One region of the Microbacterium sp. 05T445 genome, then DNA from elsewhere that is predicted to be linked to it. Evidence: predicted binding sites of a transcription regulator. Region 1 holds the regulator's gene; each other region holds the start of a gene.
What was found. Region 1 encodes LexA, which represses DNA repair genes until DNA is damaged. Its sites were predicted from a motif close to TCGAACANNTGTTCGA; they were not measured.

Region 1 (9,940 bases):
TCACGGTGCGCCCGGTCGTCGTCGGTCCCGTGACGCTCCTCGCGCTCGCCAAGGCGACGGACGCCGCACCCGCCGGCTTCGACCCGCTCGAGCGGCTGGACGACCTGCTCCCGGTGTACGTGGAGCTGCTGGCGACCCTGCGCGCCGCCGGCGCCGAATGGGTGCAGCTGGATGAGCCCGCTCTCGTCAGCGAGAGCCTTCCCTCCTCTCCTGTCGCGCTGGCGGACGCGGCCGCCCGCGCCTACGCCGTGCTCGGCGAGGCCGCCGACCGCCCCGCGATCCTCGTCGCAGCCGGCTACGCGCAGCTGTCGGCTGAGGCATGGACCGCGCTCTCCGCAGCGCCCATCGAAGCGATCGCGGTCGACCTCACCCGCGGTGCGGTGCCCGCCGCCGTCGAGGGACTCGCCGGCAAGACGCTGGTGGGAGGCGTGGTCGACGGCCGCAACGTGTGGCGCGGGGACCTCGCCGGAGCCTGGGATGCGCTGGTACGGCTGCGGGGACTCGGTGCCGCCGCCGTCGCCGCGGGCACGTCCACCTCGCTCCAGCACGTGCCGCACGACGTCGAGGACGAGACCGCCCTCGACCCGCGGCTGACGTCGTGGCTCGCCTTCGCCGACCAGAAGGTCGCGCAGGTCGTCACCCTCGCCACCGGTCTGACCGACGGGCCGGATGCCATCGGCACCGCGCTGGCGGAGGCATCCGCCGCCCTCGCCGACCGCCGCAGCGCCCCCGGCGTGCGCGACGGCGCGGTGCGCGAGCGGGCGTCCGTGCTCGTCGAGGGCGACTTCGACCGCGGCGACTACGACGACCGCGTGGCCGCACAGGATGCCGCGCTCGGACTGCCGGTGCTGCCGACGACGACGATCGGGTCGTTCCCGCAGACCGGCGACATCCGCCGCGCGCGTGCGCGCCACGGCCGCGGTGAGCTGGCGGCGGGCGAGTACGAGCGGTTCCTGCGCGACGAGATCGCCCGCGTCGTGACGCTGCAGGAGGACATTGGCCTCGACGTCCTCGTGCACGGCGAGGCGGAGCGCAACGACATGGTGCAGTACTTCGCCGAGCACCTCGACGGCTTCGCGGTCACCGAGCACGGCTGGGTGCAGTCGTACGGCTCGCGCGCGACGCGCCCGTCGATCCTGTGGGGCGACGTGTCGCGTCCCGCCCCCATCACGGTGGACTGGTCGAGGTTCGCGCAGTCGCTCACCGACAAGCCGATGAAGGGGATGCTGACCGGCCCGGTGACGATCCTCGCGTGGTCGTTCGTGCGCGACGACCAGCCGCTCGGCGAGACGGCGAACCAGGTCGCGCTGGCGCTGCGCGACGAGATCGCCGATCTCGAGCAGGCGGGCATCGGCGTCATCCAGGTCGACGAGCCGGCGCTGCGCGAGCTGCTGCCGTTGAAGCAGGCCGATCAGCCGGCGTACCTCGCGTGGTCGGTCGGTTCGTTCCGGCTCGCGACGGCGGGAGCTGCGGCCGCGACGCAGGTGCACACGCACCTCTGCTACTCGGAGTTCGACGTCGTGATCGACGCGATCGCCGCGCTGGACGCGGATGTCACGTCGATCGAGGCCGCCCGCAGTCGCGGCGAGGTGATCGGCGACATCGCGACGTCCGGCTTCGCCGCCGGCATCGGGCCGGGCGTCTACGACATCCATTCGCCGCGCGTGCCGTCGGTCGACGAGATCACGGACCTGCTCGACCGGGCGGTCGCCGAGCTTCCGCTGCGGCGCGTCTGGGTCAACCCCGACTGCGGCCTGAAGACGCGCGGCTACGACGAGACCGTCGCCTCCCTGCGCAACCTCGTCGAGGCGACGCAGGGAGTGCGCGCGGGGATCGCGGGCTAGGACCCCTTCTTCGGTGCGGATGCCGCGGCCTCGCCGGTCGCGGCGTCCCCACCGTCGATCACCTCGGTGTCGTTCGCGTCCGCGTCGATGACGAGCGTGTCCGCGTCGTCTGCGGCTGCGGCTGCGGCTGCGGCTGCGGCTGCGGCTGCGTCCGCTTCCGCGGCGGCGTCGGCGGCTGCGGCCTCGGCGGCTGCGACCTCGGCGGCCTCGGCCGCTGCGGCCTCGACAGCCGCGGCCTCGTCGGGGCGGCGCTGCAGCAGCTCGAACACCCACCACACCACGAGCCAGACGATCAGCACGAGGAAGACCTCGCCCACCGACAGCGGCCGCAGCAGCATCATCCAGAGGACGGCGAGGGCGCCCAGCACGATCCGCACGAGCACTCGCTGCGCGTACAGCCAGGCACCGAAGCGGCCGGTGTCGACGTTGTGCGAGAGCGCGGCCCCGCGCAGACCGGCGTTGACCGACGCGAGTCCGCGCCGCACCGCCACCGCGCCGCGCCAGCGCCCCGACATCCACGCGATGACCGCGATCACCACGCCCAGCAGCATCAGGACGACCGCGGTGTCGCGCATGGCGCGCGTGATCTGCTCGTACATCGAGGCGAGCGCGCCGGCCGGCAGACCGAGCTGGGGAGCGCTCAGCGCCAGCACGGAGCCCGCGACACCGAGCGCGATCGCAAGGGTGCCGGCGCCGACGGCGATGCCCACGCCGGTGCCGAGGACCGCGGTGGAGCGGCGCCGGGCGATGAGGATGCCCGCGAGGAAGAGCACCAGCGCGATGATCGGCGTCCACCAGCCGGCGGCGACCGCCAGGTTGTACACGGTGCCGACGACCGTGAGCGCGTCGCTCTGGGCGACGACGATCGTCTTGTCGATCGGGGGGATCGACGCGGCGAAGCCGATGCCGCGATCCACCAGGCGCTTCTTGACCTCGTCGACGATCGGGCCGAGCTGGATGCCGACCTCGCCGGTGTCGCTGATCACGACGGCCCCGCTCGAGGTGCCGCCCGCGGCGACCGCGGCCAGCGACTTGTGGCTCGCGCGCAGCGCGGTCTCCCACACGTCGGCGAAGGCATCCGACTGCACGAGCTTCGTGACGGTCGTGTCGACGAGGTTCTCCAGGCCCTGTACGGCGGGTGCCCGCAGCAGGTCGAGTGCCGCGAGCGCACGCGGGGGCAGGTCGAGCTGCTGGATGCCGTCGAACAGATCGTTCGTGAGGCCCTCGAGGTCGAGGGAGTCCTCGATCGCCGTCGTCGCCTGGTCGGCGACGAGCGCCTGCACCTGCGGATCGTCGGCGAGCGGGGCGAAGGTCTCGACGAAGCGCGTCTCGTCGACGAGCTCTACGCGCGCCCAGGCCGCCACGATCGAGACGGGCACGAGGACCGTCGCGATGACGATGCACAGCGCGGACAGGAAGGCCCGCCACCGGCTGCCCTGCGTCTTGGCCGCGGGCGCGGCGGGCGCCGGCGCGGCCTCCGCACGCAGGCGGGCGTTCTCGGCTTCGAGCGCCTCGAGGCGCGCGCGCAGGTCGTCGGTCGCTGCAGCGCTGGTCACGTCGGTCATCCCCCCCTTATAGCGTCTGGGGCGGACCCCCGCCAGTCGCCGCTCCGCGCGAGCCGAACGGCTCGTCGCGGACGAACGGGGGAGAACGGCGTCAGACCGCGCGCAGCACCGCGACGACCTTGCCGAGCACGACCGCCTCGTCGCCGAGGATGGGTTCGAATGCGGAGTTGCGGGGCAGCAGCCAGGTGTGCCCGTCGCGCTGGCGGAATGTCTTGACGGTGGCTTCGCCGTCGAGCATGGCGGCGACGATCTCGCCGTTGTCGGCGGTCGCCTGCGAGCGGACCACGACCCAGTCGCCGTCGCAGATCGCGGCGTCGATCATCGACTCGCCGGACACCTTCAGCATGAACAGGTCGCCCTTGCCCACCAGCTGACGGGGGAGCGGGAAGATCTCCTCCACCTGCTGCTCGGCCGTGATGGGGACCCCGGCCGCGATGCGCCCGACCAGCGGCACGAGTGCGGCGTCGCCCACGGAGGGCGCGGTGTCGGCGGGGCTCTCGGTCGACGTGCCGGGCAGGTCGATGAGCACCTCCATCGCGCGCGTCTTCCCTGCGTCGCGGCGCAGATAGCCGCTCAGTTCGAGCTGGTTGAGCTGATGGGTGACGCTCGAGAGCGACTTGAGGCCGACGGCGTCGCCGATCTCGCGCATGCTCGGCGGGTAGCCGTGGCGCGCGATGGAGCGCTGGATCACCTCGAGGATCGCGAGCTGCTTGTCGCTGAGGCTCTTGCGCCGACGAGTCTGGGGCTTCTCGCGCCCGGCCGCGTCGCTCATCTTCCGGCTCCCGTTCTGCGCTCCGCCGTCGAGCGCTGTTTCTTCGAATGTCGGAGGCCCGTGGTGGGGTTCCCGTATCGAAACCGTATCCGGATCCGATGCGTCTGGGGAACAACCTCGCCGCGTGTCGCGTTCGAGAGATCGCCGTCGGGATCCGGTATTGACATCGTAGAGACTCGAAGATAACTTCGGAAGAGAGGTTCGCATTCTCCACTCCCGGCCGAGTGGGGAATGCGAATCTCTCCCCACCAGGAGGAGAACAGCATGACTGCGATCGGCTACACGACGTCCGTCCCTTCGCCTGCTCGCGCCGTCGGCACCGCCGCCCGGCGTGCAACGCGACTCCGACTGACCGTCCGCGGGCGCCGCGTGCTGGCGCTGCTCGCAGCTCTGCCCGCGGTGATCGCGCTGTGCGCCGCCATCCTGGGTGGGGGTGCGGCCCTCGCATCGCGCGACGCCGGCGCACCGGCGGGCACGTTCCCCACGATCACCGTCTCGGCCGGCGAATCGCTCTGGACCATCGCCGAGGAGGTCGCCCCCGATCGCGATCCCCGCGATGTCGTCGATGAGCTCGTTCGCCTGAACGCCCTCGACACCGTGGCGGTGGAGGTCGGGCAGCAGCTCGCCATTCCGGCGGAGTACGCCGCCGGTCGCTGATCCCGGCGGCGGGTGTGACGTCACGCGGCTCGGGGCGACGGCATCCCGCTCTACCATGGGAGGGGTGAGCGTACGCCTCGAAGACCTCCCTCTCCGCGCCGATCTCCGGGGGTTGAAGCCCTACGGTGCTCCGCAGGCACCGCTCCCGGTCGCCCTCAACGTCAACGAGAACACGCATCCCGTGCCGCAGGAGGTCGCGGACGACATCCTCGACTCGATCGCTCTGGCGCTGCGGGACGTCAATCGCTACCCCGACCGTGAGTTCACGGCGCTGCGCGAAGGGTTCGCGGACTACCTCGGCCACGGGCTGACCCGCGATCAGATCTGGGCGGCGAACGGCTCGAACGAGGTGCTCCAGCACCTGCTGCAGGCCTTCGCCGGTCCCGGGCGCACCGCGTTCGGGTTCTCGCCGACCTACTCGATGTACCCGCTCCTGTCGCGCGGTACGGGTGCCGAGTGGATCTCCGGCACACGCGCCGACGACTACACCGTCGATGCTCAGGATGCCGCCTCCCAGGTCGCCGACGCCGCGCCCGACGTCGTCTTCCTGTGCTCGCCGAACAACCCCACCGGTACGCCGCTCGGCCTCGACGTGGTCGAGGCCGTGTACGAGGCCACCGACGGCATCGTGATCGTCGACGAGGCGTACTTCGAGTTCGCCCCCCGCGAGGAGCGCTCTGCGCTGACGCTGCTCCCCGGCCGTGAGCGGCTGGTGGTCTCGCGCACCATGAGCAAGGCATTCGCCTTCGCCGGTGCCCGCGTGGGTTACCTCGCGGCCGACCCCGCCCTCATCGACGCGCTGCGCCTGGTGCGCCTGCCGTACCACCTGAGCGCCCTGACGCAGGCGGCCGCGAGCGCGGCGCTGCGGCACGCCCCGGTCATGCTGCGGATGGTGGACGAGATCGTCGCCCAGCGCGACCGCATCTCTGCGACGGTCGAGGCCCTCGGGTACGCCCCGCACACGTCGTGGACGAACTTCGTGCTGTTCGGCGGCGTCCCCGATCCCGCGGCCACCTGGCAGGCGCTGTACGACGAGGGTGTGCTGATCCGCGATGTCGGCATCCCGCACCACCTGCGCGTGACGGCGGGCACCGAGGACGAGACGACCGCGTTCCTCGACGCCCTGGCCTCGGTAGGATCGGCCGCATGAGCGCCGCACCCCGCACCGCCTCGCTCCGTCGGGCGACGAGCGAGTCCACGGTCGAACTCGAACTCGATCTGGACGGCACCGGCCGCAGCCGGATCGACACCACGGTGCCGTTCTTCGACCACATGCTGACCGCCTTCGCGAAGCACTCGCTCACCGATCTCACCGTGCGCGCCTCCGGCGACACCGACATCGACGCCCACCACACCGTGGAGGACATCTCGATCGTGCTCGGTCAGGCGATCCGCGAGGCGCTCGGCGACAAGTCCGGCATCTCGCGCTACGGCGACGCCCTCGTGCCCCTCGACGAGGCGCTGGCGCAGGCCGTGGTCGACATCAGCGGGCGCCCCTACCTCGTGCACACGGGCGAGCCCGAGGGCTTCGAGCACCACCTCATCGGCGGGCACTTCACCGGGTCGCTGGTGCGCCACACCTTCGAGGCGATCTCGTTCAACGCCGCGCTCACGGTCCACGTCCGCGTGATCTCGGGTCGTGACCCGCACCACATCGCCGAGGCCGAGTACAAGGCCTTCGCGCGCGCGTTCCGCCAGGCGAAGGCCCTGGACCCCCTCGTCGAGGGCATCCCCAGCACGAAGGGCGCCCTGTGAGCGACCTCGCCCCGGCGGACAAGCCGCTGGTAGCGGTCCTCGACTACGGCTCGGGCAACGTCCACTCCGCGGTCAAAGCACTCATCGCCGCGGGCGCCGACGCCCGCCTGACGTCGGACCGCGGCCTGGTGATGGATGCCGACGGCCTCTTCGTACCGGGCGTCGGTGCGTTCCGCGCGGTCGCCGAGGCGCTGCGTGCGAGCCGCGGCGACGAGCTCATCGAGCGCCGCCTCGCCGGCGGGCGCCCCGTCATCGGCATCTGCGTGGGCATGCAGATCTTCTTCGAGCGCGGCGTCGAGCGCGGCATCGACACCGAAGGCATGGGGGAGTGGCCCGGCGTCGTGACCGAGCTCGATGCGCCGGTGCTGCCCCACATGGGCTGGAACACCGTCGAGGTCGGTGCGGGCTCGCGACTGTTCCGCGGCATCGAGCACGAGCGGTTCTACTTCGTCCACTCCTTCGGCGCGCAGAAGTGGCTCCTCGATGTGCAGCCGCCGTTCCCGGAGCCGGTGCTGACGTGGTGCGAGTACGGCACCCCGTTCCTCGCCGCGGTCGAGAACGGACCGCTCTCGGCCACCCAGTTCCACCCCGAGAAGTCGGGGGATGCCGGCATCCGACTCCTCGCGAATTGGATCGACGGCCTCGGCGGGGCTACCCTCTGAGACCGTGCCGTCTGCCGGGGCGCATGCCCGGCCTACCATCTCGCACAACTGCCGACTCTTCTGTCAGGGAACCATGAACGATTTCGCGTCCACACCCAAGCTCGTCCTGCTGCCCGCGGTCGATGTCGCCGACGGCAAGGCCGTCCGTCTCACCCAAGGTGAGGCCGGCACCGAGACGAGCTACGGCGACCCCGTCGACGCGGCGCTGGACTTCGCGCGCCAGGGCGCGGAGTGGATCCACCTCGTCGACCTCGACGCCGCCTTCGGCCGCGGGTCCAACGCGGGCGTGATGCGCAAGGTGATCAAGCAGGTCAAGGGCGTGCAGGTCGAGCTGTCGGGCGGCATCCGCGACGACCGCACCCTCGAGGCCGCGCTCGAGAGCGGCGCCTCGCGCATCAACCTCGGCACGGCGGCCCTCGAGAACCCCGAGTGGGCGGCCGACGTGATCGGCCGCTACGGCGACGCGATCGCCGTCGGCCTCGACGTGCGCGGCACGACGCTCGCCGCCCGCGGCTGGACGCGCGAAGGCGGGGACCTGTGGACGGTCCTGGACCGCCTCGAGTCGGCCGGCTGCAGCCGGTACGTCGTCACCGACGTCACCAAGGACGGCACCCTTCAGGGCCCCAACCTCGACCTGCTGCGTGAGCTGACCACGCGCACCCCCAAGCCGATCGTCGCCTCCGGCGGCGTGTCGAGCCTCGATGACATCGCGGCGCTGCGCGACCTGGTTCCGCTGGGCGTGGAAGGTGCGATCGTCGGCAAGGCGCTGTACGCCGGCGCCTTCACGCTCGCCGAGGCGCTGGATGTCGCCGGATACTGACCCGCACGACGCCGCCCACGGGCGCGACGCCGCCCACGGGCACGACGCCGCCCACGGGCGCGACGCCGCGCACGGGCGCGACGCCGCGCACGGGCACGGCGGCGACTCCGCCGGCGTCCCGTGGGAGGGCCGCAGCTTCCAGGCGAACCCGCACGCGGCCGACGACGGCTCGGCCGATCCGGCGCTGCTCGCGGCGCTCACCGCGTTCCGTGCCGGCGCGGGCGATCAGCGCGCCGTGGTCGACGCCTACCGTCACGCGCGCCTGCTGATCCCGCTGGTCGCCGAGAAGGGCGATCACGGCATCGGCCCGCACGGGCTCGAGGTCGACAAGACGCAGGAGCTCTCGATCGTCACGGTGGCCGCGCCCGACGGACGGCGGGTGCTGCCGGTGTTCACGTCCGTCGCGGCGATGCAGCGATGGGATGCCGCGGCCCGGCCCGTCCCTGCGGACGGCGTGCGCACCGCGCTGGCGGCCGCGGCGGACGACACCGACCTCATCGTGGTCGATCCCGGGTCCGAGACCGAGTTCGTCCTGCGCCGCCCGGCGGTCTGGGCGATCGGCCAGCAGCATGCGTGGGAGCCGAGCTTCCTCTCGCCCGAGGTGTTCGCCGGGCTGCACGACAGCATCGGCGGCGAGCTCGCCGTGATCGACCTCGCCGTCGACGCGGGCGACCCCGACGCGCGTCTGCGCGGACCGGAGCTCATCGTGAAGCTGCAGCTCATGAACGGCCTCGACAAGGCGGAGCTGGATGCCGTGCTCGGCCGGCTGGCGAAGCGGTGGGCCGCCGACGACCGCATCGCGGTGCTCGTCGACTCGCTCACGGTGAAGCTCGTCCGCACCTGACCGGCGACAGAGGTATCCCCTCGGGCGTAGAGTCCTCCTGTCTCTCGACGGCGCGAACCAGCCGCAGGAGGTCGCAATGGAGCATCCCGAGTCCACCGCCTCTGCGCGCGCGCTCAGCGCCGCGTCCGAGTCCGCGAAGGCCTGGCTCGCCGCCCTCGACGAGAGGCCGATCCCGCCCCGTGTCGACATCGAGGACGTCAAGGACGCCCTCGGCCGCCGCCTGGACGATGCCGGGCAGGATGCCGAGGCCGTCGTCCGTCACCTCGCCACGGCGGTGGAGCCCGGCCTCATGGGGATGCCGAGCGCGCGGTTCTACGGCTGGGTGATCGGGGGTACGCAGCCGGCGGCTCTCGCGGCGGACTGGCTCGTCTCGACGTGGGACCAGAACACCGCGCTGCGGGCCGTGACGCCTGGCGTGGTGGCCGCGGAGGAGCTCGCGGGGGAGTGGATCCTCGACCTGCTGGGCCTTCCCGCCGGGTCGGACGTCGGCTTCGTCACCGGCGCGACGGTCGCGAACTTCACCTGCCTGGCGGCCGCCCGCGATGCGGTGCTGCGCGATGTCGGGTGGGATGCATCGCTGCAGGGACTCGCCGGCGGGCCCCGCGTGCGGGTCATCGTCGGCGCCGAGCGTCATGACACGGTGGACCACGCCGTGCGGATGCTGGGCCTGGGTGCCCCTGTCGTCGTCCCTGCCGACGCCGAGGGACGCATCGACGTCGCCGCCCTGGAGGCCGAGCTCGCGCTCGACCATGCGCCGACGATCGTCGTGCTGCAGGCGGGGAACCTCCACTCCGGCGCGTTCGACGACTTCGGCCCCGCGATCGACGCCGCCCACCTGCACGGGGCGTGGGTGCACGTCGACGGCGCGTTCGGGCTGTGGGCGGCGGCATCCGCCCGCACCCGCCCACTCGTGGCGCACGTGGAGCGGGCGGACTCGTGGGCGACCGATGCGCACAAGACGCTCAGCGTGCCGTACGACTGCGGCATCGCGATCGTCGCCGATCCGGCGGCGCTGCGTGCG
Region 2 (9,940 bases), on a different contig from region 1:
ACCTTCGCCGCCTCTTCGGCGGTGAGCTTCTGGTCCTTGTAGAGCATCATCGCGCGATCGGTGTAGGCCCACATCACGTCGACGGTGGTCGCCATGTCGGCGAGCTTGAAGCGCGTGTTCTGGAAGTCGGCGATGCGCTCGCCGAACGCCTCGCGGCTGAGCACGTACTCGCGGGTCCAGTCGAACGCCGCCTCTCCCGCGGCCGCCGCGGCGACGCCGATCGACAGGCGCTCCAGCGGAAGGTTCATCATGAGCTGGATGAAGCCGAGGCCCTCCTTGCCGCCGATGAGGTTCTCCTCCGGCACGAAGACGTCGGTGAACGACAGCTCGGCGGTGTCCCAGCCGTGGAAGCCCATCTTCTCGAGCTTCTTGCTGTGGTCGAAGCCCTCCATGCCGTCCTCGAGGATCAGCAGGCTGAACGCGTCGGGGCGGTTGCCCTCGCCGGTCTTCACGAAGGTCACGACCATGTCGGCGGTCTTGCCCGACGAGATGAACGTCTTGGCGCCGTTGACGACGTAGCCGCCCTCGACGCGCTTGGCGGTGGTCTTGATGCCGCGAAGGTCGCTGCCCGCGCCGGGCTCGGTCATCGCGAGCGCGCCGAGGATCTCGCCGGTCGCCATGCCGGGGAGCCACTTCTCCTTCTGCTCCTGCGTGCCCATGTGGACGACGTAGGGGACCGCCAGGTCATCCTGGATGCCGAGGGCTCCGGCGAGCGAGCCGAGGCCGGCGCCGATGGTCTCTTCGAGCACGATCGAGCGGAAGCGGTAGTCCTGCAGCATCCCGGCGCCGCCGAACTCCTCGGGGACCGACAGGCCGATGATGCCCGCCTCACCCGCCGCGAGCATGGTGGCGCGGTCGATCTCGCCGTCCGCATCCCACTGCTTGCGCTTCTCCTCCGTCGCGTAGCGCTTGATGAACTCCTTGACGACGTCGCGGAACGCGTCGTGGTCCTCGTCGTAGATGTCGCGCTCCATGGTGCGCCTTCCTCTCGTCGTCGAGCTTGGGGAGATGGATCCGGTTGGGATCGCATCTCACGAGATATGGTACTCAGTTTCAGCTGAGTGGTCCCCCACTCCCCACCAGGGAGTCGTGGCACACCGGGAGTCTCCCGAGGCGGGCGGCGCCGCTGCCGCCGTCAGAGGTAGTCCGGGGCGGGAGGGAGCCCGAAGAACTCCTCCAGGGACGTCCATCCGCCCTCGTGGTACGCCGTGGCCAGCTCGGGACCGACGTAGCGCAGATGCCACGGCTCGGGGAGATACCCGGTGACCGAGGTCGCGCCCTCGACGTACCGCACGATCCAGCCGTGCTCCCAGGCGTGCTCGGCGATCCACTGGCCCTGCGGCGACGCCGCGAGCTGGTCGAGCGTTCCGCACGATCCCGCGCACGCGACGACGTCGGCGCTGAGCCCGAGCTGGTGCTCGCTGTAGCCCGGGCGCGCGCTGACCTGGTCGGCACGCTCGCCGCGCTCGGCGAAGTGGCGGCCGTAGGTCTGCTGCTGCGTCTCGTACGACCGGAACCCGCTCTCCAGCGCGATCTCGCCCACCCCCGCCGCGCGGGCGTCGTTCGCGAGAGAGGCGAGAGCGGATGCCGCATCCGAGCGCAGCGCGCCGCCCTCCAGGTTGCGGACCCCGTCGGGCAGCACCAGTCCCTCGGGACGGTAGTCGACGGGGCTCGCCGGGCGGATCTTGTCCATCACGGTCCACACGTGCGACGAGTCGCTGAGGTTCACGCACGGCGCGCGACCCTCCACGACGGCTGCCCGGAAGGCCTCGCCGCCGCCGGACGCGATGATCGCCGCCTCGTCGTCACCGCGCTGCAGCGCGGTCGCCACATCGGGAAGCGTGCAGATGTCGGCCGCCGGCGGCGACTCCTCCACGTCCGGGACGGGAAGCGCCTCGATGCCCGGCGGCGCGACGGTGAGCGAGAGCGCGGCGTCGGCATCCGGCGACGGGGGCAGCATCATGGCCGTCATCGCGGCCGACCCCGCCAGCAGGGCGGCACCGGCGACCAGTCCCGCGACGATGACGAGGCGCTTGGTGAGCCGCCGCGGACGCGCGTGGCGGACCGGCTGTCCGTCGTCGTCCACCTCGAGCATCTCCGCGGCACGCGCCAGGCGCCGCTCGCTCACGACCGGGCGGGCGGAATGGGCCGTGCGCCCGCGGCCCCGCACGCGCACCTGCGGAACGCGGTGGGCCGTGGAGGCGCCGAGAGCGGCGGATGCCGGAGGTGCGGCATCCGGTGTCCACGACTCCGGAGGCAGTGCCGAAGGCGCGCCCGCCGGCACCGACCCTGGCGCGAACTCGTCGCTCGCAGGCTCGACGGCGACGACGGCGGTATCGGTCTCGCGGGCACGCCGATCGGCCTCCTCGCGCATCGCTCGGGCGGCACGACGAGTCTCGGGGGCGGCTCGGGGGGTAGCGAGCCCGCCAGGCTCCGTCACGTGAGCCATCTTGCCCGTGACGGCCCGATTTCGCCAGGAACCCGGCATCCGTTCCGCCGATGTTCTAATCATGGCGCGTCGGTCTTGACTTGGTTTCGAATCTTTGTTCTCATGAATGCATGCGGTGGCAGGGTCAGGAACTGGGTGTGGCGGATGCCGCAGCCCTGCCCGGCCTCGAGCAGCTGAACGGTCTGGTGCGGTCGGTCACCACACCCGAGTTCGCCGGGGTGACCTTCCACGAGGTGCTCTGCAAGTCGGCGCTCAACCATGTGCCGAGCGCCTCGGCGATGCCGTTCGACTGGACCGTTAATCCGTATCGCGGCTGCTCTCATGCATGCGTGTACTGTCTGCATCCCGACACGCGTGTGTTGATGGCGGACGGCCGCAGCAAGCGCATCGCAGATGTGCGCGCCGGAGACGAGGTGATCGGCACGCGTCGCGAGGGCGCCTATCGCCGCTATGTGCGGGCGGCCGTCTCGGCCCAATGGACGACGCGCAAGCACGCGTATCGGGTGACGCTCGCGGACGGCACCGAGCTGACCGCCAGCGGCGACCACAGGTTCCTCACGGAGCGTGGGTGGAAGTACGTTGGGCCGGCCGGCGCAGGCTCACCTCAGCGCCCCTCCCTGACGACGAACAACAAGCTGATGGGGTTCGGCACGGGCGGCGTGGTCGCGGATGCCACCGAGACCGATGCCTACCGGCAGGGGTACCTGTGCGGGATGATCCGCGGGGACGGCATGATGCTGAAGCGAACGTATCCGCGGTCGAAAGGCGAGGGGACCTTCGTGGCCCACCGATTCCGTCTCGCACTGGCAGACGCCGAGGCGTTGGAACGGTCCCGTGCTTATCTTCGCGGTGTCGGCGTCAGCACCACCCTTCGCCGGTTCGCTCCTGCGACCCCGCAGCGGCGCGAGATGAACGCGATCTTCACCTCCCGGCGCGCGGACTTCGACGCGATCGGCGAGGCCATCCGGTGGCCGGAGTCCGCCTCGCCCGAGTGGTCGCGGGGATTCCTGGCGGGGATCTTCGACGCAGAAGGCAGCTGCAGCCGCGGAGTGCTTCGCATCTCCAACTCGGACGCCGACATCCTCGCGGCGATCGGAGACTCACTCCGACGCCATGACTTCCACTTCGTGCAGGAGCCTCCCCGCCCGAACGGGGTGAGCAGCGTCCGCCTGCTCGGTGGCCTTCCCGCCCGACGACGGTTCTTCGAGCTCACACAACCCGCGATCACGCGGAAGCTGAGCCTGATCGGAGACGCGGTGAAGTCGGATGCCCCACTGCGCGTCGTCTCGATCGAGGATCTCGGTGAGACCATCGACATGGTCGACATCACGACCTCGACGGGGGATTTCATCGCCAACGGCGTCGTCAGCCACAATTGCTTCGCCCGAGGGACGCACGAGTACCTCGAGCTCGATGCGGGGCGGGACTTCGACACGCAGGTCGTGGTGAAGGTGAACGTCGCCGACGTGCTCGCGAAGGAGCTGCGGCGGGGCAGCTGGCGGCACGAGCCGGTCATGCTGGGCACGAACACCGATCCCTACCAGCGCGCCGAGGGGCGCTACAAGCTCATGCCGGGGATCGTCTCGGCGCTCACCGAGTCGGGAACGCCGTTCTCGATCCTCACGAAGGGGACGCTGCTGCGGCGGGATCTGCCGCTGCTGAAGGATGCCGCCGCCGACGTGCATGTCACCCTCGCGATGTCGATCGCGGTGTTCGACGACCACCTGCAGCATCTCATCGAGCCGGGCACACCGACCGCCGCGGCCCGGCTCGAGACCGTGCGGGCGGCGACCGAGGCGGGGTTCCGCGTCACCGTGTTCCTGATGCCGATCATCCCGCACCTGACGGACTCGATCGCCGCGATCGACCACGCGCTGGCCCGCATCAAAGAGGCCGGCGCGGCGCGGGTCGTGTACGGCGCGCTGCATCTGCGTCCGGGAGCGAAGCAGTGGTTCCTGCAATGGCTCGAGCAGCGGCATCCCGAGCTCGTGTCGTCCTACCGCGGACTGTACCCGGGAGCCACGTCGACCGCGCCGAAGGCGTACCGATCATGGCTCGCGAAGCGGGTGCGACCGTTGCTGCGGGTCTACGGGCTCGATGGTCACGCCGAGGACGAGAACGTGCGCGGCGGACCGGTGGCAGGGCTCGCCGACCGGGCCGACGCCCGGGCGGCGCCGCCCATCGTGACGACCTCGCGAGGACGCGCGGCGGCCAGCCTGCGTGCCACGGGCCATGGCACAGCGGGCGCCGCGGACACCGCCTCCCGGCTCTTCTGACGAGTCGACGCCGGCGACGTTGCGTCGACGCGCCTACGCCCCGGCGTCGCGCCGACGCGCCTCGGCCGACCGCGCCGCCACCTGGCGCTGGTGCGCAGTGGCCTTGCGTGCGGCATGCCGACGGCGGGCCCGCTCGTCGTTCGCCGGCCGGGACAGCTCGCCGCGGGCGGCGCGGATCAGGTAGCCGACGGAGTCGACGACGAACTCGACGCCGGCGAGGGCGCCCAGAGAGAGGCCGATGATCGCGATCCATGCCGGAGTCGGGCGCGCGATGCCGACGGTGTCGAACGGCCCGATGCCGTCGATGACGATCTGCACCAGCAGCGTTCCGCAGAGCACGAGCACTGCCAGCCCGATCAGCACCATCACCGCGGAGGCGATGACGCCACCGGTGGTGAGCACCTCTTTGCGTCGCCGTCTCAGCACCGTCCGATTCTGCCCCACGACGGCCGACTCGCGCCGTCGGGCGACACCATGCAGCGTCACGGGCGCACGCCGACCGCGACCCGCTCCCCCAGCAGCGCACCCTCGCGGAACGGAGCGGAGACGGGCAGCGCGGCCGTGGCCGGCCCGACGTCGCGCGGCTCCCCGGTCACGAATTCCACGACGGCGTCGAGCACAGCGTCGTCCGCGAGGACGCGGTTGTGCCCCAGCCCCGTCGTGGCCAGCAGGCTCGCACCGGGGTTCGCGGCGGCGATCCGCTCGGCCTCGCCGAACGGCACCATGCGGTCGCCGCGATCGTGGACCACGAGCAGCGGCACCTCCGGCGCGAGGGGCCGGCGCACGCTCGACAGCCACGAGTACGGGTCCGGCTCGCCGGGGAAGTACCGGCGCGCGAAGCCCTCGCGCATCTGCACCGCCACCGCGTCGGGGTAGCCGAGCATGCCTTGGAACTGCGTCAGCAGCAGATCGGCGTCGGCAGGCGCGGCGATCGTGACGATGCGGCCGGCATCCACGCCGCCCGCCACGCCGACGAGGGTGGCCAGGCCGCCGAAGGAGTGCCCGACCATCAGGTCGAACCGGCCGCGGCGATCCTGCAGCACGCGGAACACGTCCATCCAGTCGACGAGGTACGTGTGACGGCCGGCCGACATCCCGTGCGCGGGGGCATCGAACGCGAGGACGCGGAACCCCTCGGCGACGAGCTCGCGCACCAGCCGTGAGAACTGGCTCGCCCGGCCGTTCCAGCCGTGCGAGACGACGGCGGTGCGGGGCCCGACGCCCCACGCATAGACCGCGACGTCGACCCCGCGCCGATCGATGCCGGGGATCCGCACGGTGCTGCGGCGAGCGCGCTCCATCGTGGGCTCGTCGTCCGGGTGCACCGGACGCGGCCGCGCCACGTGTCCGAAGAGGGGCATGGCCAGCGCGGCGCCCCAGCGCGGCGAGACGGCGCCGGCCGCGCGAACCGTGGTGCCCGCGAGGGCGATGGCGACGTTCATGATCACTCCGATCCAAGAATACGAACGGTCGTACTTATGAATACGAACGATCGTACGGTATTCTCCTGGCATGACACAAGCACCTGTTGACCGCCGTCGCCTGCGCGGCGACGAGTCGCGTCGCGCGGTGCTGACTCATGCCGTCGACACCGCGACCGTCGACGGACTGGACGGCCTCACGATCGGCCGGCTGGCGGATGCCTCCGGCCACAGCAAGAGCGGCATCGCGACGCTCTTCGGCTCCAAGGAGCAGCTGCAGCTCGCGGTGATCGCCGCCGCACGCGACGTCTTCGTCGACAGCGTGGTCGCCCCCGCACGAGAGCGCACGCCGAGGGGCCTCGGCCGCGTGTGCGCCCTGCTGTCGGACTGGCTCGCCTACTCCCGCGACCGGGTGTTCCGCGGCGGGTGCTTCTTCGCCGCGACATCGGTCGAGTTCGACGCCAAGCCGGGCCCGATCCGCGACGCGATCGTCGCGGCCTCGTCGGAGTGGGAGGACTACCTGGCCCGCAGCATCGAGCACGCGATGGCGGCGGGCGAGCTGCCCCTCCTCGACGACGCGCGGCAGCTGACGTTCGAGATGGTGTCGTTCCTCGAAGCGGCGAACACGCGCTCGCTGCTCCACGCGAGCGCCGAGCCCTACCGCCGCGCAGAGGTCGCGCTGCGCACCCGCCTGATCGCGCTCGGCGGCGATCCCGCGCTGGTCGCATCGATCGGCGCGATCGCCGGCACCGACACCGGCGCCTCGGTCACCGCGCCGGCGTGATCGACACCTCCGAGACGCCGTCGTCGATCGTGAAGGTGAGCACGCGGGTCGCGGCATCCCACTCCACGACCTCACCGCCCTCGACGGCAGCGCCGTCCGGGAAGGCGTCGGCCGGGAGGTAGGCCTCGCTCGTGCCGTCGCCGGCGGGGCCGTCCAGGTGGATGACCAGTTCGTCGTCCGCGACCGTCCACGACGACACCGGGCCGGCGACCGCCCGCGGGTAGGGGCGGTCCACGACCGCGACGAGGTTGCGCGGCGTCCCGTCGCCCTCGTACGGCCCCCAGCTGCCCGGATCGCGCGACCAGTACACGACACCCATGCCCGCGGCATCCGCTGTGCGGTAGACGAGGTCGACGTAGTCGAGGGCGCCGGGGAGCGTGGTGTCCAGGCCGAACTCGCCCAGGATCACCGGCACTCCGCCCAGCGCCTCGGCGGCGCGCAGCGTGTTCGACGCCCAGGCCGAGACGGTGCCCTCGATGAGGTCGCGGCTGGTGCCCGAGAAGCCGTCGCCGAGGTCCATGGGCAGCGGGTACAGGTGCGGGCAGAAGGCGATGCGGGGGTCGCCGTCGCGCGCGTCGTCGACGGGGCCGAGGCCGGTGGGCAGGCCCCAGTTGAAGCCGAGCGCCTGCGGCTCCAGGCACACCCACGTGTCGGGATCCACCTCGCGGATCGCGTCGGCGCTGCGCTGGTAGAGCGAGGTGAGCGGTCCGGCCTCGAAGGCCGGGCCCTGCACGGTCCCGCCGTAGGGCTCGTTCATGAGGTCGTACGCGACGACGGCCGGCTCGTCGGCGAAGCGCTCGGCGACCGCGCGCCACGCCCCCGCATAGTGCTCGGCGAGCTCGGGGTGCTCGCCGGTGGTGTTCCAGAAGTTGTCGAAGGCCCGGATGACGCCGGGCTCGAGGTAGTAGAGCTCCCACATGTCCTGGTCGGCGACCGGGTACCCGTCCAGGTACGTCGCCCACGCCGGGGCGCCGTTGCCGGCGTCGCCGCTCGGCGTGATCCCCGTGCCCCACGTGTCCTGGTGCATGTCGAGCATGACGCGGTAGCCGCGCTCGGCGTACCAGTCGACGCGCTCGGCGACGTCGTCCAGGTAGTCCTGGTCGTACTCGCCCGGTGCGGGCTCGACCTTGCGCCACGAGATGAGGAAGCGCACGAAGTCCGTCCCCATGTCGGCGTGCTCCGCATCCAGGTCGGCCTCGGTGAACTCCGGCATCCCATCGGGTGCGATCTTCGAGCTCGACGCGGTGTTGAACCCGTTGGCGACGATCGCCCGCCCCTGGTCGTCCTCCATGTGGGCGGAGACGGATGCCGGTCCCGGCGTGCGCACGACGGCGGCGATGCCGCCGGCCACGACGAGCGCGCCGAGCGCGAGGGAAAGGACGCTGCGGGGACCGAGCATCGGGACCGTCCTCTCTGACGGGCGGAGCACGGCCCCGGGGGTGCGGACACGCGCGAATCGGAGGCTATCATCGGGCGGGTGTCGACGAAGTCACCGTTCCTGTCCGACCGCAGCCTCCTCGCGAGCCTCGTGACCCTCGCCGTTCTGGCGATCGTGGTCGGCATCTGGCCGCTCGTCGGCACCCTCACCACGTGGGTGCCGTATCTGGCGGTGCCGGCCGCCGCGGGCCTGCCGTTCCTGTGGCCGCCGCTGCGACTGGTGCCCCTCGGCGAGACCACGTGGGCGTTCTGGATCGCCGACACCGTCGGCGCCCTGGTCATGCTCGCCGTCGCGTGGGCGATGCTCCGCGCCGCGTCGCGGCGACGGCCCGGCGCCGGGCCGTGGCGCGCGTTCGGCCGTGGCGTGTGGGTCACCGTGGTCGCGGTCGTGGCGGGCAACATCGTGCGCGCCGTCTTCTCGAGCTTCGTCGTGCACGCGGACTTCGGAACCTACGTCGGCACGCTGGCGGCCGGCATCCTGGTGTCGGCGCTGACCGCACTCGTGCCGGGTGCGATCGTGGGCGCCGTAGCCGCGGTGACCGCTGCCACCGGCCGCATCCGCGGGGCGACGGCCGCCGCGGAGGCCTGACCGCCGCGGCGAGCGGCGTCAGCGCCCGGCGAGCTCGTCCAGGAGGTCGTCGCCGGGACGCACGTCGGCGAACGGCGCCTCGATGTCGGCGCGCTGCAGCAGTTCGGCGAGGCGCTCACGCCGCGCCCGCGTCACGAGCGTGACGACCGTTCCGGCGCGGCCGGCGCGGCCGGTGCGCCCAGAGCGGTGCAGGTAGGTCTTGTACTCGTCGGGCGCATCGGCCTGCACCACGAGGTCGATGTCGTCGACGTGGATGCCGCGCGCGGCCACGTCGGTGGCCACCAGCACGTCGATGCGGCCCGACGTGAGCTTCTCGAGGTTGCGGGTGCGGCGGGCCTGATCGAGGTCGCCGTGCAGGGCGAGCGCGCGGATGCCGTCCTCGCCGAACTGCTCGGCGAGCATCTCGGCGAATGCCCGCGTGCGCGTGAACACGAGCGTCTTGCCGTCGCGGTCGACCAGCGACCGGAGGATCTCGCGCTTGTCGCGGTGGTCGACGACGAGCACGCGGTGCTCGATGGTGCCCGAGTCCTGCGTCTCGCCGGCCACTTCGACGACCGTGGGCTCGGCCAGGAACTCGCGGACCAGCGCCGTCACCTGGCCGTCGAGGGTCGCCGAGAACAGCAGCCGCTGCGCGTCGCGCGGCGTCCGGCGCATGAGGCGCTGCACCGGCTCGAGGAAGCCGAGATCGCACATGTGATCCGCCTCGTCGAGCACGGCGACGCGCACCTGCGACAGGTCGAGCGCACGCGACTCGACGAGATCCTCGATGCGGCCGGGCGTGCCGATGACGATGTCGACGCCCCTCTTCAGCGCGCCGAGCTGCCGTGCGTGCGGCACGCCGCCGTAGATCTGCGTGGTGAACAGGCCCACGCTGCGGGCGATGGGCTGGATCGTGGCGTCGATCTGCAGCGCGAGCTCGCGCGTGGGGGCGAGGATCAGCGCACGCGGCGGGCGGCCCATCTCACGCTTCTGGCCCGCCTGCGA
Region 3 (9,940 bases), on a different contig from region 1:
GTCGGTGCGAGCGGCGCTGCCGAAGCGGGAACCGGACCCGGTGCGCTTCCGAGCTCGCCCGCTGAGGCGCAGGATGACCTCGCGGTGCTGACCGCGCTCCTGGGCTGAGCGCTCGGCACGCGGCTGCTCAGAACGGGGCATCGCGCGACCCGCGGACGAGCATCTCCGCGAACACGCTCGACGGCACGAACCGGACCACTGGCGGCGGTTTGTCGAGGTGACGGCGCCCGGTGGGGCTCCTCCATTCGAGCACCCCACCTCCGAGCTGTCGCACGCGCCATGGGCTCGCGTGCTTCAGGGTGTGGTGGCGTCGGCAGAAGTGGGCGAGATTCGCGTCCTGCGTCGATCCGCCCCTGGCATGGTCGACGGTGTGGTCGATGTCGCACCGAGTGGGACGGCGCGAGCAGCCCGGGAACCGGCATCGTTCGTCCCGCGCCCGGAGGAACCGGCGAAGCTCAGCGCTGGGACGATACCTGTCGACCGCCAGCGGAAGTCCCGTATGCGGGTGGAACATGACGCGATCCCAGCCGCTCGCACCGCCGGCGAGCTCACGGGCCGTCGAGGGGTCGATCGGCCCGTATCCCGTCAGGAGCGCGGGTTCGTCGTCTTGGCCCGCCGCGGTCAGCACCGGGATCGTGATCTGCACGTGGCCGCGGATCGCCGCCAGAGCATCGCCGTCCCCATGGGCGGTCGGCGCTCCGGTGAGAACGAGATCGGCGAAGATGTCGGCTCGAAGCTCATCGAGCGTTCGACTCTCCCCCGTCGGTCCGGTGCACGACGTCGCCGCCCGGTCCGCGTCAGCGCACGGTTCGGCCGCCGCCGACGCCGGCTCCTTTCCCGGCGTCGCAGCGGCCTGCGGTCGACGGCTGTGCGCGCCGGACCCATCGCGTACTGCTGCGCCGCGATCCGCTCCGTCCGCCGGATCTCCGGAGGCACGCTCCTCCTCCGCCATCCGGGTGAGGCGGTCGAAGATGGCGTGGGCGAGGACCGCCGGCAGGTCGGCGAGCAGGCGCGCCATTCCGTCATCGAGATCGATGAGGCGGATGCGGCGCTCGGCAGCAGCACGTCGACGAAGCTCCGCCGCCATCTCGGGATCGATGCGCGCCGCGACGACACGCGCGATCGCCCGCAGCCGGGCGGGCGTCTCGAACTCGGCGGCCTCGAGCAGGATGCGCTCGTACTCGGCGCGCATCGATTGATCGCTGATCGCGGCGCCGCTGTCGGTGATCGCCATCGCGTGCGCCAAGTCGATCTGCCCCTCGCGCAGTGCGCAGAACGTCTTCGCGAACGCCTCGACGAGAGTGCTCGCCGCCGACATCCGTGCCTGGACGGTGCGGTCGCTCAATCGCATGGCCGCGCCGAGCTCACTCGACACCTCGCGCAGCGGCAGCTCGTGAGCAGTACGCCGGCCGGCGATGCGCCGCTCCTCCTCGCGTGCGCGGACGACATCGGAGGCTTCGTCGAGCAGTCGCGCCTCCTCCGCCTGCAGGCGTGCGATCTCAGACCTGGTCGCCTGCACCGCCGAGACCACCCGCTCCAGTGCACCCCAGGCCGCGTCGCCGGTGCCGACTTCGTGCCCCATGTCTCTCCCGCAGAACGGCGCCACAGACGGTGCGACGGAAGATCGAACGAAGGTGGGCACGAGTCCGATCCAGAGCCCCAGTATAGAACATAGTTACGAATCTCGTAACCCTCCCGCCAGCAAAGTCTCAGGGACAGGGGGCGGTCATCTCTCGACTGGCAGCCGAGCGCGCTGAAAGGTGGAGCGCACACCAGAGGGCCGCTCCCGCGGGCTGTCAGCGCCCGAATGGCCAGTCATCGGGATACGTGAAGGGCACCGCAACGACCTGCACATCACCCTCATACGTGACTCTTCCGGGAGCGGTCCTCCGCAGTTCGACCCATCGCACTCCATAGCGATCCAAGAGATCGAGGTATCCCCGCGTGAGATCGAGGAGTTCGTGCGCCGATGACTTGAACCAGGATCTCGCTCCCGGGTTCACGATCGGGTCGTAACAGTCCGGCACCGCTCTCGATGGGTCTGGATAAGTCGCCTCGGCGTGATCATTCGACTCACGGACCCACCTCGCGTCCCGCGAAGACAGCTGGTTCTCGCTCGCCAGGCCGTTCACGAGGGCGAACACCCCCGGGTACCGGCCGCGACGATTCGGAACAAGGCTCTGAAAGCGGACGAATCCCGTCATCGTGCGAATCTAGACGGCTCGCACACACCGGTCTGGATCCGCGCCGCCCCGCTCAACAGGGAAGGGCCGGAGCAGCCTCACGCCACTCCGGCCCGCCCACCGGGACCCGCGGCTCTCGCCACGGGTCCCGGCATCCGCTCATGCCTTGCGCATGTACGCGCGCACCGTGAGCGGCGCGAACACGGCCACGATGACCGCCGCGCCGAGCAGCGCGACGAAGACGTCGCCGGTCACCACGCCGTCGTTGACGAGCGAGCGCACGGCCGTCACGAGGTGCGAGACCGGGTTCATCTCGACGAACCACTGCAGCCAGTCGGGCATCGTGTCGGCGGGGACGAACGCATTCGACAGGAACGTCAGCGGGAAGAGGATGAGCATCGAGATGCCCTGCACGCTCGACGCGGTGCGCGCGATCACGCCGAAGAAGGCGAAGATCCAGCTCATCGCCCACGAGCAGGCGATCACGAGCAGGCCGGCCGCGATCACGCCGCCGAGTCCGCCACCGGGGCGGAAGCCCATGATGAATCCCATCGTGAAGGTGAGCGTCGTCGCGATCGTGTACCGCAGGGTGTCGGCCAGCAGGGCTCCCGACAGCGGCGCGATGCGCGCGATCGGCAGCGACCGGAACCGGTCGAACACGCCCTTGTCCATGTCCTCGCGCAGCTGCACGCCGGTGACGACCGAGGTCGTGATGACGGTCTGCACGAGGATGCCCGGGATGATGATCGGCAGGTAGTTCTGCACGTCGCCGGCGATCGCACCGCCGAAGATGTACGTGAACATCAGGGTGAAGATGATCGGCTGCACCGTCACGTCGATGAGCTGCTCGGGTGTGCGACGGATCTTCAGGATGCCGCGCCACGCCATGGTGAGCGTGTTCTGCACCGTGAGCGTCAGGCTCGTGCGGTTCGAGAGGCGCCGGTCGGACACCGGCACGATGGGGGTCGCGATGGCGGTCATGCGCGCACTCCTTCCAGGTCGTCGGCCGTCGCGTGGGCGGCCTCGTCGTCTTCCGGCACGCCCTTGCCGGTGAGGGTGAGGAAGACCTCGTCGAGCGTCGGCTGCTGCACGCTCAGCTCCTCGAGGTGCAGGTCGGCCTCGCGGAAGGCGACCAAGAGGTCGGCGACCCGGTCGGGGTCGCTCATCGGTACGGTGAGGCGCGCGGCCTCGGGCGACACGACAGCGGTGACGCCGAGCACCCGGGCGATCTCGCGCTGCGCCTCGGCGATGTCGGAGCCGGCGCGCAGCCGCAGCAGCAGCGACGCCTGACCGACCGAGGCCTTCAGCTCGAGGGCGGTGCCCTCGGCGACCACGGTGCCGCGGTCGATGACGGCGATGCGGTCGGCGAGCTGGTCGGCCTCGTCGAGGTACTGCGTGGTCAGCAGCACGGTCGAGCCGGTCGCGACGAGGCGGCGGATCGTGTCCCACATCTGCCCGCGGGTGCGGGGATCGAGGCCGGTGGTCGGCTCGTCGAGGAAGATGAGCGGCGGCTGCGCGATGAGGGATGCCGCGAGGTCGAGCCGGCGGCGCATGCCGCCGGAGAACTTCGCCAACGGCCGGGTGGCGGCCTCGGTGAGCGAGAACTCCTCGAGCAGCTCCGACGCCTTGCGCTTCGCGTCGGTGCGCGAGAGCCCGAGGAGCCGCCCGAAGATGACGAGGTTCTCGGTGGCCGAGAGCGTCTCGTCGACGGACGCGAACTGCCCGGTGAGGCCGATGAGCTGGCGCACGATCTGCGGGTCGCGCACGACGTCGTAGCCGAAGATCTCGGCCCGGCCGGCGTCGGGGCGCAGCAGGGTGGCCAGCATGCTGATGGTGGTGGTCTTGCCCGCGCCGTTGGGGCCGAGCACGCCGTAGACGGTGCCGGCTTCGACGGTCAGATCGACGCCGTCGACCGCGCGGTTGCTGCCGAAGCTCTTCACGAGCCCTTCGGCGCGGACCGCGGGGGTGCGGGATGCGGAACTGGTGATGGTCATGGGATTCGCCTTTCGACGTCACCCAGAGTGCGCCGCGGGCGCTGTCGCGACGCTGTCGACGGATGCCTCCTCCTGCCGCCGCGCTGTCACAGCGCTGTCACGCGGGAGCCCGGCATCCCGGCTCCTCCCGAACATTCTTCGGGGCGCGCGTCATGAACCTCCGGCATGGACGTCTTGCTGAGTGAAGAGCGCTCGTCGCCGACCCGAAAGCGGCGGCGGGCGATGCACCGTCGCACCCCGCCCGAACGGGGTGCGATGCACCGTCGCACCCTGCCCGAACGGGGTGCGATGTATCGTCGCGCCCTGCCCGCACGGGGCGCCTACCTGGGGGTTCTCCGATGCGTCCTGCTCACGCGCGCCCGCGCGCCTTGAAACAACCTGCCCACCGGTCGCGGCGCCTCATGGCGACGCTCACCGCGGCGCTGCTGATCGCCCCGGCGACCGTCGCCGTGGGGGTCATGGCCGATGCCGCGCCCGCGTCGGCGTCGCAGCTGTCGATCCCGCTGACGGAGGACGTGCAGGCACGCATGACCTCGCACACCGGCTGGAACGCCGACGTCGCGCCTGCTCCGAACACGGGCGACTGCGTGCGCTACGGCTCGGCCGCCGACAGCGTCACGACCGGCCCGATCGCCAACCCCGGCGGCTCGGCCGGCACCGAGGCCGCCGCCTGGGCGGACGGCGCGACCGACTGGGTCACGTACGACGACACGGCCTACTCGGCCCACGGCAGGGGCGGCTCGGGCTGCAGCACGCAGCTCGACCTGTCGTCGCAGAGCGCGGTCGGCTTCTCCCCCGCCGCGGTCCCGTCGGTGCAGACCGGCGTGGCCTTCAACCTCGGCCGCATGGTGCACCGCAACAACCCGGTGTACACGTCGAACCAGTGGTTCCAGGGCGTCATGGACGTGCGCCTGCTCGGCATCGACCTGTCGTACGCCTGGCGCCTGCACGAAACGCCCAATCAGGTGAACCCGCCCCAGGATCCGGCCAACAACGACGTGCTCGAGTTCGTCAACACGGTCAGCGAGACCTCGTTCGAGGGCCCCGACGGCAACCGCTACACGCTCGTCGTGAGCGGATTCGCATCGCCGCTGGGCGACGGCACGTGCGCCGCGACGCTCGACGCGCCCGGCGACGCCATCAACCGCTTCGAGACCGTGGAGCGCACCTCGACCTACGGATGCCTCTACGGCACGATCCAGCAGGTCCGCAGCCTCACCGTCACCAAGGTCGCCGAGGCGCCGTACTCGGCTCCGGCCTCGATCCCGGCGTTCGGCTTCACCACCACGGTCGACACCCCCGGCTCGGCGTGGGACGCCGACGCGGCGCTCACCCCGACCGGACTCGGCGCCGCGGGTGCGGCATCCGTCACCCGCGACGTGGTCGTCGGCGAGACCGTGACGATCACCGAAGACGCCACCGCGGCGCCGTGGTCGTTCACGAGCCTCACGTGCGTCGACGGCACCGACGCACCGCTCGACATCGTCTCGGGCGGAACGGTCACCTTCACGGGCGTTCTCGCGGCGGCGGACGCTGCGTCCGCACCGATCACGTGCACCTACACGAACACGTTCGACCCGCGCGGTTCGCTCGCGATCACCAAGACGGTGACGCCCCGCGACGGCACGCCGGCCGACGGCTTCACCGGTGGCGACGACCGCGTGTTCGACGTGGACTACGCGTGCACCTTCGACGGTGAGACCGTGGCCGCCGGCACCGCGGCCGTGACGATCGGCGCTGCGGCGACCGTCGCCGACCTGCCGGTGGGCGCCGACTGCGCGGTGAACGGTGAGGACGTCACGACAGCGAAGGGCGACTTCACCGACGCGACGTTCCGCTGGGACGGCTACGAGGTCACGTCGGCGTCGGTGACGGTGACCCCGGATGCCGCGGCCACCCTCGCGGTCGTCAACCGGTTCGTGCGCGAGACGGCGACACCCCCGGTCACGCCACCGGTGACCCCGCCGGTCACCCCGCCGACGTCGACCGGCACGCCGAGCGGTCTGCTGGCGATCACCGGCTCCGGCCCCGTCCTGCCGCTGGCCCTCGCGGGCGCGGTGCTGCTGGCCGGCGGCGCAGTGGCCGCGTTCCTCGTGCGACGCCGTCGCATGCAGGACTGAGACCGCGGGCGCGGCCCGGGGGACGCTCCCCAAGTTCCAGCAGGCCGCGCCCGCCACGCCGAGAGAGGCATCTCGGCACCCGGGGGTCCGCGTCACAGCGCGCGGGCCCTCCGGTCTTCGCACCGGCGGGCCGCCGCGTCTGCCCCGGCCGGTGTTCAGCGCAGGACGCGACCGCTCACCGCGAGCGTCAGTCGGCGCGGCATGAGGCCGGCCAGCTTCGCGCTGGCGGCGTTGAGGCGACCGGAGACGATGCTGGGCCTGCGGCCGCCGTCCAGCACCCGCAGGGCGAGCTCGACCACCTGGGTCGGGGACTGATACCGGCCCACCGCGGCGTCGGCGGTGCCGACCACGTCGAAGAACTCGGTGCGCGTCGCCCCCGGGCTCAGGGCGAGCACCCGCAGCCCCGAGGCCTTCGTCTCGTAGGCGAGCGCCTCGGTGAAGCTCAGCACGAACGCCTTCGTCGCGCCGTAGACCGCCATGTTCGGGCACAGCTGGTAGGCGCCGGTGCTCGCCACACTGACGAGCGCTCCCCTGCCGTCCGCGACGAGCTCCGGCAGCACGGCGCGCGTCACGCCCACCAGCGTCGCGACGTTGACCTGCACCATCTCGGCGATGCGCGCCGGGTCGGCGTCGACGAAGGCGCCCTTCATGCCGAAGCCGGCGTTGTTGACGAGCGTCTGGACGCGGATGCCGCGCTCGTCGAGCCCGGCGCGCAGCGCGGTGGCGGCATCCGTCCTCGCCAGGTCCAGCGGGATCACGCCCGCGGTGATGCCGTGGGCGGCCTGGAGGCGGTCGGCGAGCGACCGGAGGCGGTCCTCCCGTCGCGCGACCAGCACGAGGTCCGCGCCGCGCGCGGCGAACTGCTCGGCGAACGCGGTGCCCAGTCCCGCACTGGCCCCGGTGATGAGGGCGGTCGTGCCGCGGTAGGTCATGCTCATGCGGCAAATGTACGTCGGCGCACCCGCACGGGATACGGGTGCGGCGGGACGCCGGATGCCCCTGCCCCGAAGGGCAGAGGCATCCGTTCGAGACAGGGGCTCAGGCGCCGCGCAGACGCTCCGCGAGGTAGGCGTGCAGGCCCTCGAGCGGGACGCGCTCCTGGCCCATGGTGTCGCGGTCGCGCACCGTGACGGCGCGGTCCTCGAGCGAGTCGAAGTCGACGGTGACGCAGAACGGCGTGCCGATCTCGTCCTGACGGCGGTAGCGGCGGCCGATGGCGCCTGCGTCGTCGAAGTCGATGTTCCAGTCGCCGCGCAGCTGCTCGGCCACCTCGCGGGCGATCGGCGAGAGCTGCTCGTTGCGCGACAGCGGCAGCACGGCCGCCTTCACGGGCGCCAGGCGCGGGTCGAGCTTGAGCACGGTGCGGGTGTCGGTGCCGCCCTTCGCGTTCGGCGCCTCCTCCTCGTGGTACGCGTCGACGAGGAACGCCATCATGGCGCGGGTGAGACCGAACGAGGGCTCGATGACGTACGGGGTGTACTTCTCGCCCGACGCCTGGTCGAAGTACGACAGCGACTGGCCCGACGCCTCGGAGTGCGAGCTCAGGTCGTAGTCGGTGCGGTTGGCGACGCCCATGAGCTCGCCCCACTCCTTGCCGGCGAAGCCGAAGCGGTACTCGACGTCGATCGTGCCGTCGGAGTAGTGGGCGCGGTCCTCTTCGGGCACGTCGAACCGGCGCATGTTGGCCGGATCGATGCCGAGATCGATGAACCAGTCCCAGCACTCGTCGACCCAGTGATCGAACCACTCCTGCGCCTCGGCGGGCGGAACGAAGTACTCGATCTCCATCTGCTCGAACTCGCGCGTGCGGAAGATGAAGTTGCCGGGGGTGATCTCGTTGCGGAACGCCTTGCCCACCTGGCCGATGCCGAACGGCGGCTTCTTGCGGCTCGCGGTCAGCACGTTCGAGAAGTTCACGAAGATGCCCTGCGCCGTCTCGGGGCGCAGGAAGTACAGGCCCGACTCGTCGTCGACGACGCCGAGGTACGTCTTCACGAGACCGGAGAACTCCTTGGGCTCGGTGTACTGGCCCTTGGTGCCGCAGTTCGGGCACGGCACGTCGGCCAGGCCGTTCTCGGCCTTGCGGCCCTTGCGCGCCTCGAAGTCCTCGATGAGGTTGTCGGCGCGGAAGCGCTTGTGGCAGTGCAGGCACTCGACGAGCGGGTCGGTGAAGGTCGCGACGTGACCGGATGCCTCCCACACGCGCTTGGGCAGGATGATCGACGAATCGAGGCCCACCATGTCGCCGCGGCCGCGCACGAACGTCTGCCACCACTGGCGGCGGATGTTCTCCTTGAGCTCGGTGCCGAGGGGACCGTAGTCCCACGCCGACCGGGATCCGCCGTAGATCTCACCCGCTTGGAACACGAACCCGCGGTGACGGGCGAGGGCGATGACTTTGTCGAGGCGAGACTGCTCGGCCACGGTGGCTCCAATGGTCGGGATAGAGGTGCACGAGAGTGCGGATGCCGCAGAACACGGCATCCGTCGATTCTACTGAGCGGATGCCGCACCCCGGACCCGCTGCGACGCGCAGACGATCGGTGCGCTCGACGCGCGGATGTGGTTGACTCGCGAAAAGTCCTCGTCGAGGAGGCCGGATGCCAGTGCCGTGGCGCGTCGAGGGACCGCGTGAGGTCCGCGAAGGCCGGCGCGTCCTGACGCTCCTCGTGGTCGGCGGACTCCTCGGGGCGAGCATGACGGCGCTGAGCCTGCCCAGTCCGGCATCCGCCGACCCACCGACCGGCGGCTCCACGATCGTCGACGAGACGTTCACCGGGGCGACGGTGCCCGACGCCGGCTGGAGCATCCAGGGCGACACGTGCCTCACGGGCGCCGCCTCCGGCGCCACGCCTCCTGCCGGTGCGGCCCAGATCCCGTCATGCGTCGCCCACCGCAACGGGCCGGTGCCGCCGATGGGCGGAGCGCCGAACGGCTACCTGCAGCTGACGGACACCGCAGGCAACCGCGCCGGCAGCATCCTGTACAACCGGCCGATCCCTGCCAGCGCCGGTGTCTCGGTGACCTTCGAGCAGTACCAGTACGGCGGCAACGGCGCGGACGGGATCGGCTTCTTCCTGGTGGACGGTTCCACGTCGCTGACCGCCACAGGCGGCCTCGGCGGCAGTCTCGGCTATGCCCAGCGCAACAGCGAGCCGGGCGTCGTCGGCGGCTACCTCGGGGTGGGCCTCGACGCCTACGGCAACTTCTACAACGACGGCGAGGGCCGAGGCGCCGGCTGCCCGGCGGGGCAGCGGGCGCCGACCACGGTGACGGGTCCCATCGCTCCGAACGTCATCACTCTCCGCGGGCGCGGTTCGGGTCTGATCGGCTACTGCTGGCTCGACTCGACGGTGCCGAAGCCGATCACCAATCCCACCAAGCCCGGCACGACTCTCAACGGAGGCACCGGCACGCTGCGGGCCGACACGCTCGCGGCGTCCAAGCGGACGGTGAACGTGCAGGTCACGCCCGTGACTGCAGGCAACCCCGTGCCGCGTGTGATCGTGCAGGTGCAGTACGTGGACGGCGGCCCATGGATCACCGAGCTCGACATCCCCGCCCCGCCCGACGCCCCGACGACGTACAAGTTCGGCTTCTCGGCCTCGACGGGCGGCAACAACGACGTCCACCTGATCCGCGC

Region 2: a site for LexA is predicted at 2,536-2,551, ahead of AC1DDU_RS08135 (intein-containing Rv2578c family radical SAM protein). Genes of this name have one in related genera too.
Region 3: a site for LexA is predicted at 1,666-1,681, ahead of AC1DDU_RS05525 (HNH endonuclease signature motif containing protein). Genes of this name have one in related genera too.

What each region holds. Positions count from the first base shown of each region.
Region 1 is NZ_JBFTKJ010000002.1:983,546-993,485, forward strand. It holds gene metE (5-methyltetrahydropteroyltriglutamate--homocysteine S-methyltransferase) at 1-1,844, shown strand, start outside; gene AC1DDU_RS14080 (hypothetical protein) at 1,841-3,409, opposite strand; gene lexA (transcriptional repressor LexA) at 3,501-4,181, opposite strand; gene AC1DDU_RS14090 (LysM peptidoglycan-binding domain-containing protein) at 4,446-4,838, shown strand; gene AC1DDU_RS14095 (histidinol-phosphate transaminase) at 4,894-5,988, shown strand; gene hisB (imidazoleglycerol-phosphate dehydratase HisB) at 5,985-6,593, shown strand; gene hisH (imidazole glycerol phosphate synthase subunit HisH) at 6,590-7,255, shown strand; gene priA (bifunctional 1-(5-phosphoribosyl)-5-((5-phosphoribosylamino)methylideneamino)imidazole-4-carboxamide isomerase/phosphoribosylanthranilate isomerase PriA) at 7,329-8,075, shown strand; gene AC1DDU_RS14115 (SseB family protein) at 8,059-8,919, shown strand; gene AC1DDU_RS14120 (pyridoxal phosphate-dependent decarboxylase family protein) at 8,996-9,940, shown strand, end outside.
Region 2 is NZ_JBFTKJ010000001.1:1,688,466-1,698,405, reverse strand. It holds gene AC1DDU_RS08145 (acyl-CoA dehydrogenase family protein) at 1-974, opposite strand, end outside; gene AC1DDU_RS08140 (M15 family metallopeptidase) at 1,136-2,440, opposite strand; gene AC1DDU_RS08135 (intein-containing Rv2578c family radical SAM protein) at 2,560-4,725, shown strand; gene AC1DDU_RS08130 (hypothetical protein) at 4,759-5,151, opposite strand; gene AC1DDU_RS08125 (alpha/beta hydrolase) at 5,208-6,167, opposite strand; gene AC1DDU_RS08120 (TetR/AcrR family transcriptional regulator) at 6,238-6,930, shown strand; gene AC1DDU_RS08115 (cellulase family glycosylhydrolase) at 6,914-8,329, opposite strand; gene AC1DDU_RS08110 (hypothetical protein) at 8,408-8,956, shown strand; gene AC1DDU_RS08105 (DEAD/DEAH box helicase) at 8,975-9,940, opposite strand, start outside.
Region 3 is NZ_JBFTKJ010000001.1:1,134,053-1,143,992, forward strand. It holds gene AC1DDU_RS05520 (ATP-binding protein) at 1-108, shown strand, start outside; gene AC1DDU_RS05525 (HNH endonuclease signature motif containing protein) at 128-1,582, opposite strand; gene AC1DDU_RS05530 (ABC transporter permease) at 2,343-3,164, opposite strand; gene AC1DDU_RS05535 (ATP-binding cassette domain-containing protein) at 3,161-4,177, opposite strand; gene AC1DDU_RS05540 (choice-of-anchor K domain-containing protein) at 4,579-6,297, shown strand; gene AC1DDU_RS05545 (SDR family NAD(P)-dependent oxidoreductase) at 6,453-7,235, opposite strand; gene AC1DDU_RS05550 (glycine--tRNA ligase) at 7,336-8,721, opposite strand; gene AC1DDU_RS05555 (DUF7507 domain-containing protein) at 8,898-9,940, shown strand, end outside.